DNA from 2 places in the Kitasatospora sp. NPDC048715 genome. Region 2 is predicted to be linked to the other one. Evidence: predicted binding sites of a transcription regulator. Region 2 holds the regulator's gene; the other holds the start of a gene.
The links. The regulator HspR, encoded in region 2, represses chaperone genes until heat shock. The targets are predictions, from matches to a motif close to TTGAGNNNNNNNNNCTCAA.

Region 1 (3,739 bases), on a different contig from region 2:
ACAGTGCCACCGGTGTTGTGGTTGTCCTGCTGAATTTCTGTCACGGTCACGCCACCGCCCCCAGGGCTGCGGGCCGGCCACCTGTGGGGATGGCGGGGCTCCGCTCGTAGTCTTGTTCCGTCGTGGACTGTGCCGGGTCCGCCGTCCCGTCGCGCGATCGGGAGCCGAGGACGGATGGTCGGCCGCCCACTTCTCCCGCGCACTTCGCAGCGTACGGACAGCGGATGCTTCCCGGCAGGTGGACCGGACGTTTCCGGCCCGTGGGCCGGCTGTCGGGCCGCCCTCGGACCCACTGCACGAGTGGGCACGGGCCGATACCTTACCCGGCGAATTTTCACTGCGTAACGGTACGTATGCAGTTCAGTTGACGCCAAGTCGCCGGTCAGAGGCCCTACTGCCGCGTTGCGGGGGAGAAGGTCTGGACCAATGTCGGGAATCCCGCCGTCCGCTACGGCGGTGTTCTTCACGGGCTTTTCCCAGGTGCCTCTCAGAACCTCGACGTACCGTGGCCACGACAACACCCGACCGGGCGGAACCCGCGGCGCGCGCCGGTACGTTGGGCCCGGGCGGGGAGCCGGTGGCTGCGGCGTGGAGCGGAGGCGGCATGGCGGGACTCGGACGGAGTGCCGACGGGTGCGGGGGTGCGGGAGCGCCCTACGGAATGCTCCGCCTCGGGCTGCGCACCGGCGTCCTCCAGTGGCTGTTGGAGCGGGTGCCGACACCCCGGAGCACGCCCTTCACGCTCGGGTACCTCGCCGTCGTGGGCGCCACCACGACCTTCGCCAAGCTCGCCGACCCGGAACTCGTCCAGCGGTTGCAGGAGGCCTCCAGCTCGGACGGGCACAACCTGCTCCAGCATCCTTTGCGTGCTCTTGTGCTGAGCGGATTCTGGGTGGCCGGCGAGGTGTGGATGCCCTACCTGTGGGGATTCGCCCTCACCCTCGCCCCGCTGGAGCGCCGGGTCGGTCCGGCCCGGGCGGCGGCGGTGTTCGCGGTCGGGCACGTCGCGGCCACGCTGCTCTCCCAGGGGGTGGTGATCATCGCGGTGGAGACCGGGCGGATGGCGCCCGAGGCGATGGACTACCTGGACATCGGGGTCAGTTACGGCGTGCTCGCCTGCCTGGGCGCGGTGGCCGGGCTGCTCTCCTGGCGCGGGCGGCTGCTCGCGCTGGGCGGTGCGGGGCTGATGATCGCCCAGCAGATCGCCACCGACAAGGACGTGATCACGGGGGTGGGGCACCCGGCCGCGGTGCTCACCGGGGTCGCGCTGTGGCGCTGGCTGCGCCGGGCGGAGCGGCGCCCGCCCCGGCCGCGTCCGGCCGTCGCGACGGCCGCCGGCGGTGCGCCCGCGCGGGTGTGGACGGCGCGTTGACGCCGCCGTCCGGCCGGGGCCGTCCGGGCCCCGGGGGCCTCCTGCCGGGATTCCCCGAGGTGCGCCCACCCCTCTCTTGACGGAGTCGGGCGCGGGCTTCCCGGCCCGATATGTGTTCGCTCACGGCGAACAGAGCGCCGGGAACATCCGGCGGCCGCCAAGCCTTAGTCAGGTCGACTCAAGTTCACTGACTGGGGAGAGATCATGGCATCGACGTCCACACCGCTCACCCTGCCCGTGCTGCCGCTCGACGACGAGGTCGTCCTGCCGGGCATGGTCGTGCCGCTGGACCTGAAGGACGCCGAGGTGCGCGCCGCGGTCGAGGCCGCCCGGGCCGCCGCCACCGGCACCGGCAAGCCGCAGGTCCTGCTGGTCCCGCGGGTGGACGGCTCGTACGCGGCGGCCGGCACCCTGGCCACCGTGGAGCAGGTCGGCCGGCTGGCGGACGGCGATCCGGCGGCGCTGGTGCGCGCCGTGAGCCGGGTCCGGATCGGGGCCGGCACCACCGGCCCCGGCGCCGCCCTCTGGGTGGAGACCACGCCGTTCCGGGAGTCCTCGGTGGGCACCCCGGTGGCCGGCCGGGCCGCCGAGCTGGTCAAGGAGTACAAGGCGCTGTCCACCCAGTGGCTGCGCAAGCGCGGCGCCTGGCAGATCGTCGACCGGGTGGCGCAGATCGAGGGCGTCGGCGAGCTCGCCGACAACATCGGCTACGCGCCCTTCGCCACCGCCGAGCAGAAGCTCAAGGTGCTGCTTGAGGCCGACCAGGTCGCCCGACTGGAGTATGCGCTCACCCTGCTGCGCGACCACCTCGCCGAGGAGGAGGTCAACGACACCATCCGCAAGGACGTCGAGGAGGGCGTGGCCAAGCAGCAGAAGGAGTTCCTGCTCCGCCGCCAGCTGGAGGCCGTCCGCAAGGAACTGGCCGAGCTGAACGGCGAGGCGGCCGACGAGGAGGGCGACTACCGCGCCCGGGTCGAGGCCGCCGACCTGCCCGAGAAGGTCCGCGAGGCCGCGCTCAAGGAGGTCGACAAGCTGGAGCGCTCCTCCGACCAGTCGCCCGAGGGCTCCTGGATCCGGACCTGGCTGGACACCGTCCTGGAACTGCCCTGGAGCGAGCGCACCGAGGACGAGTACGACATCGCCGGCGCCCGCGCGGTGCTGGACGCCGACCACACGGGCCTCGACGACGTGAAGGACCGCATCGTCGAGTACCTGGCCGTCCGCAAGCGCCGGGCCGACCAGGGGCTCGGGCCGGTCGGCGGCCCGCGGGAGGGGCAGCGCGGAGCGCTTCCCACGAGCGGTACCGGCGGGCGACGGGCGGGCGGCGCGGTGCTGGCCCTGGTCGGCCCGCCCGGCGTCGGCAAGACCTCGCTCGGCGAGTCGGTGGCCCGCGCCATGGGCCGCAGGTTCGTCCGGGTCGCGCTCGGCGGCGTCCGGGACGAGGCGGAGATCCGCGGCCACCGGCGCACCTACGTCGGCGCGCTGCCCGGCCGGCTGGTGCGGGCGATCAAGGAGGCCGGCTCGATGAACCCGGTCGTCCTGCTCGACGAGATCGACAAGGTCGGCTCCGACTACCGGGGCGACCCGGCCGCCGCCCTGCTGGAGGTGCTGGACCCGGCGCAGAACCACACCTTCCGGGACCACTACCTGGAGGTCGAGCTCGACCTCTCCGACGTCGTCTTCCTCGCCACCGCCAACGTGCTGGAGGCCATCCCCGAGCCGCTGCTCGACCGGATGGAGCTGGTCCGGCTGGACGGCTACACCGAGGACGAGAAGGTCGCCATCGCCCGCGACCACCTGCTCCCGCGCCAGCTGGAGAAGGCCGGTCTCGGCGGCGGGCAGGTCACCGTGGACGAGTCGGCGCTGCGCAGCCTCGCCGGGGAGTACACCCGGGAGGCGGGCGTGCGCACCCTGGAGCGCTCGATCGCCCGGGTGCTGCGCAGGATCGCCGCGCAGGCCGAACTGGGCGAGCGCGAGCTGCCCGCCCGGGTCGGCCCGCAGGACCTGCGCGCCCTGATCGGCCGACCGCACCACGTGCCGGAGTCCGCCCAGGAGCCGGCCGAGCGCCGCACCGCCGTCCCCGGCGTGGCCACCGGCCTCGCGGTGACCGGCGCCGGCGGCGACGTCCTCTACATCGAGGCCTCGCTGGCCGACGCCGAGACCGGCGGCACCGGGCTGACCCTCACCGGACAGCTGGGCGACGTGATGAAGGAGTCCGCGCACATCGCGCTCTCCTACCTGCGCTCGCGCGGCGCCGAGCTGGAGCTGCCGGTCACCTCGCTGCGGGACCGCGGCGTGCACCTGCACATCCCGGCCGGGGCCGTCCCCAAGGACGGGCCGAGCGCCGGCATCACCATGACCACGGCG
Region 2 (3,739 bases):
CGTTATCCTGCTTGACGCTTCTAGTGGCGATTCTCCAGAAAAGTGAGGGCGTGACTGATATGCACCAATTTGTCCGCGTGGTTGTGCTTTCATTGGTTGCCGTCGCCGCCGTGCTCGGTGCCGGCTCTCTCGTGAGCGCTGCCGACTCGCACGACGCGATTGCCGTCAATGCCTCCGTGAGCGTCGCAGACGACATCTCCTGGCAGTGAGTACGGCCGGGTGACTGCACGGCCGGGTAATCGCACGGCCGCGTGCCAGAGTATTGACGGACCCGCCTGAAGCCGGCTGGGCGAGTCAGTCGGAAGTCTCCTGCGCCTTTCGGCCGAGGACATATCCGAGTTGGAATAGCGAGTCGACCTTGTAGTCGTCTCGCATTTCGGCTATATGTCTGGCCAGTGTCCGCTCGCTAATTCCAAGGCGTCGTGCGATAACTCGGTGATTGGTTCCTTCGAGCATCTGGTCAATGATCGTCTGGCGCAGGCGTGACACGACCTGCTGCGGCACCGTGCGGTCGCCCTCGAATTCCAGGGCCCGGCTCCAGTACTGCTCGAAGACCTCATTGGCAAGATAGTCGACGACGGCAGGGTCGTAGATGAAGGCCGCGAGGCTCATGTCATCGTCGATCGGGATCACTGCCACGCGCCGATCCATCACTATGAGCCGCGTATAGGGCTCGTCAAGCGTGCGGTACTGGCCGCCGGCTTGGGCGAGTGTGGCGACGTAATCCCTGGTCGGCTGGTGGTATCGGGTGCTGGCGTGGTAGATCGTCCGCATCTTCGTCCCGCTGCGGAGCGTCTCCAGATCGTATGCGATCATTCCGGCGAGAAGATCCGGCTGCCGGGGGCCGCCAGGTTGGAGCGCCAGGGCCTCCTCGAATCCGGAACCCCTGAACTGCTCCAGCCGCTGCCGAATGAGCGCCTTCCCCCGAACATGCTCTATGGACCCTCCGGACCGCTTCGGGGTGTGGAATTCCCGGGCCAGATCCTGCAGTTCGGAGGGGAGCGATACGGCGCGTGACAGGAGTTCCAGTGCCTGACGTTGCCACGAATGGCTGAGGCTTGTCGAGAGCTGCGCGGGGTCGGCGGCCACGAAAACATTCGGATCATCACTGTCGGGTATGAGAAGGCCGATCCTCACCAGCTCGCCCCGCGCGGGATCATCCTGGTCGAGGTCGGAGTCCAACGGCAGTTTGCCGTCTCCTCGGATGACGGCGAGATATAGCTCTCGTGCTTCTGGCGAGAGGATGGTCAAGCCGGCGGCAAGGGGCTGCTCTCGTCCACTCATTCGCGACTCCTTGCCGTTACCGTGCTACCTGCGTCCCATCAGCGCTGGTGCTGAACGAGTTTTAGCATGCCAGATCTGGTGAGTCCCCCGGAGAGGGAATACGACCGCACTCTCTCACCGCACGGCAGCCGCCGGCACCCCCCGAGAGGAGGGGCCGGCGGCCGGTGGGTGCTTCGGTCAGCGCTTGGGGCGCCAGACGACGAGGGCGCTGGACTGCGGGGTGGGGGGCTGGTACGGGACGAGGTCGCGCCGGTAGGACGCGTGGACGGCGGCCTCGCGCTGCTGGAGGGCGGTGGCGGCGCCCTCCAGGGAGTCGACCAGTTCCGCGACCCGGGACCGCAGGGCGGTGACCTGGTTCTCCAGCTCGATGATCCGCTTGATGCCCGCCAGGTTGATGCCCTCGTCCTGGGAGAGCCGCTGGACCTCGCGCAACTGCTGGATGTCGCGGGCGGAGTAGCGGCGGCCGCGGCCGGCGGTGCGGTCGGGGCAGACCAGTCCGAGGCGGTCGTACTGACGCAGGGTCTGCGGGTGCAGACCGGACAGTTCGGCGGCCACGGAGATGACGTACACCGGGGTGTCCTCGGTGAGGACGTACGTCGGCGGGGCCGCGGCGGCGCGGCGGGTGCGGCGGGGGCCGGCGCCGGGCAGGCCCTCGCCGAGGCCGGGGCCGATCGGGGTGTCGGGGTCGATCGGGTTCATCGGGGACATCTGGTCGTCACGCTCCCTTCGCCGCCCGGAACAGGGCGGCGCGCGGATCGTCGGAGGCGGTGGCCTCGCGGTACTGCTCAAGGGCGTTCAGCGCGTCGCCGGTGACGTGCTGGGGCACCACGACCTCGACGGTGACGAGGAGGTCGCCGCGGGTGCCGTCCTTGCGGGTGGCGCCCTTGCCGCGGGCGCGCATGGTGAGGCCGTTGGCGCTGCCCGGGGGCAGCTTGAGCTTCACGGTCGGGCCGTTCAGCGTGGGCACCTCGATGGTGGCGCCGAGCGCGGCTTCGGGGAAGGCCACCGGGACGGTGACGGTGAGGTTGTCGCCCTTGCGGCCGAAGACCGGGTGGGAGTCGACGTGCACGGTCACGTAGAGGTCGCCGGGCTGCCCGCCGCGCTCGCCCTGGGCGCCCTTGCCCTTGAGCCGGATGCGCTGGTCGGCCTGGACGCCGGCCGGGATCCGGACCTGCATGGTGCGGGCCGAGCTGGCCCGGCCGCTGCCGTGGCAGTCGGGGCACGGGTCGTCGACGATCATGCCCCGGCCGCGGCAGTCCTTGCACGGCTCGGAGAGGGCGAAGGCGCCCTGGCCGCGGCTGACGGTGCCCGCGCCGACGCAGGTCGGACAGACCCGCGGGGTGGTGCCGGACTTGGCGCCGGTGCCGTTGCAGCCCCGGCAGGGGGCCTGGCTGGTCATCCGCAGCGGGACGGTCGCGCCGTCCACCGCCTCCTCGAAGGAGAGCGTCACCTCGGTCTCGACGTCGGCGCCGCGCCGGGGCTGGGCCTGCCGGGTGCCGCCGCGGTTGAAGAGGCCGCCGAACACGTCGCCGAGGCCGCCGCCGGCCTGGCCGGCGCCGCCCTGGCTGCCGCTGAAGAGGTCGCCGAAGTCGAAGCTGTAGCTGCCGTTGCCGCCGGGGGCGCCGCCGGCCCGGAAGCCGCCGTTGGCGAAGAGGCTGCGGGCCTCGTCGTACTCCTTGCGGCGCTTCTCGTCGGAGAGGACGTCGTACGCCTCGGAGATGTCCTTGAACCGCTCCTCGGCCTTGGAGTCACCCTTGTTGGCGTCGGGGTGGAACTCGCGCGCGAGCTTGCGGTAGGTCTTCTTGATCTCGGTGGCGGTGGCGTCCTTGGGCACGCCGAGGACCTTGTAGTAGTCCTTCTCGACAAAGTCCTTGCCACTCATGGCTTCCGCCACCTCCCGATGTCCATCGTCACTGTGCTGTCAACAGCCGGTGAGCAAACGGCTGCTGACAGAGCGCTGCGGAGCCGGCCGCCGTACTGGCCGGCGTACGACTCCGCAGCGCACTGGTTGTCAGCTGTCACAGGTTGTCAGCTGTCCGAGCCACCGTCGGACTTGTCCGCGTCGGCGGACTTCGGCTCGGCGTCCGGGGAGGACGCCTGGCTGCCGGGCTGGGGCTCCGCGACGGCCACCATCGCCGGGCGGATGATCCGCTCGCCGATGCGGTAGCCGGGCTGGAGGATCTGCACGCAGGTGTCCTCGGTGACGTCCGAGGAGTAGCTGTGCATCAGCGCCTCGTGCATGGTCGGGTCGAAGGGCTCGCCCTCCTTGCCGAACTGCTGCAGGCCCAGCTTGGCGACGACCGTCTCCAGCGACTCGGCGACGGACTTGAAGCCGCCCGTGACCTCGCCGTGCTCGCGGGCGCGGCCGATGTCGTCCAGGACCGGGATCAGCGACTCCAGGATGTTGGAGACGGCGATCTCGCGGACGGTCAGCCGGTCGCGCTCGACGCGCTTG

Region 1: the regulator HspR is predicted to act here: its motif matches at 1,536-1,554, upstream of lon (endopeptidase La).

Annotation. Positions count from the first base shown of each region.
Region 1 covers NZ_JBICVH010000012.1:17,688-21,426, forward strand. The annotation lists gene ACGFSC_RS22650 (response regulator transcription factor) at 1-44, opposite strand, end outside; gene ACGFSC_RS22655 (rhomboid-like protein) at 662-1,372, shown strand; gene lon (endopeptidase La) at 1,577-3,739, shown strand, end outside.
Region 2 covers NZ_JBICVH010000001.1:180,015-183,753, forward strand. The annotation lists gene ACGFSC_RS00870 (hypothetical protein) at 24-209, shown strand; gene ACGFSC_RS00875 (helix-turn-helix domain-containing protein) at 295-1,284, opposite strand; gene ACGFSC_RS00880 (heat shock protein transcriptional repressor HspR) at 1,462-1,992, opposite strand; gene dnaJ (molecular chaperone DnaJ) at 2,000-3,166, opposite strand; gene grpE (nucleotide exchange factor GrpE) at 3,313-3,739, opposite strand, start outside.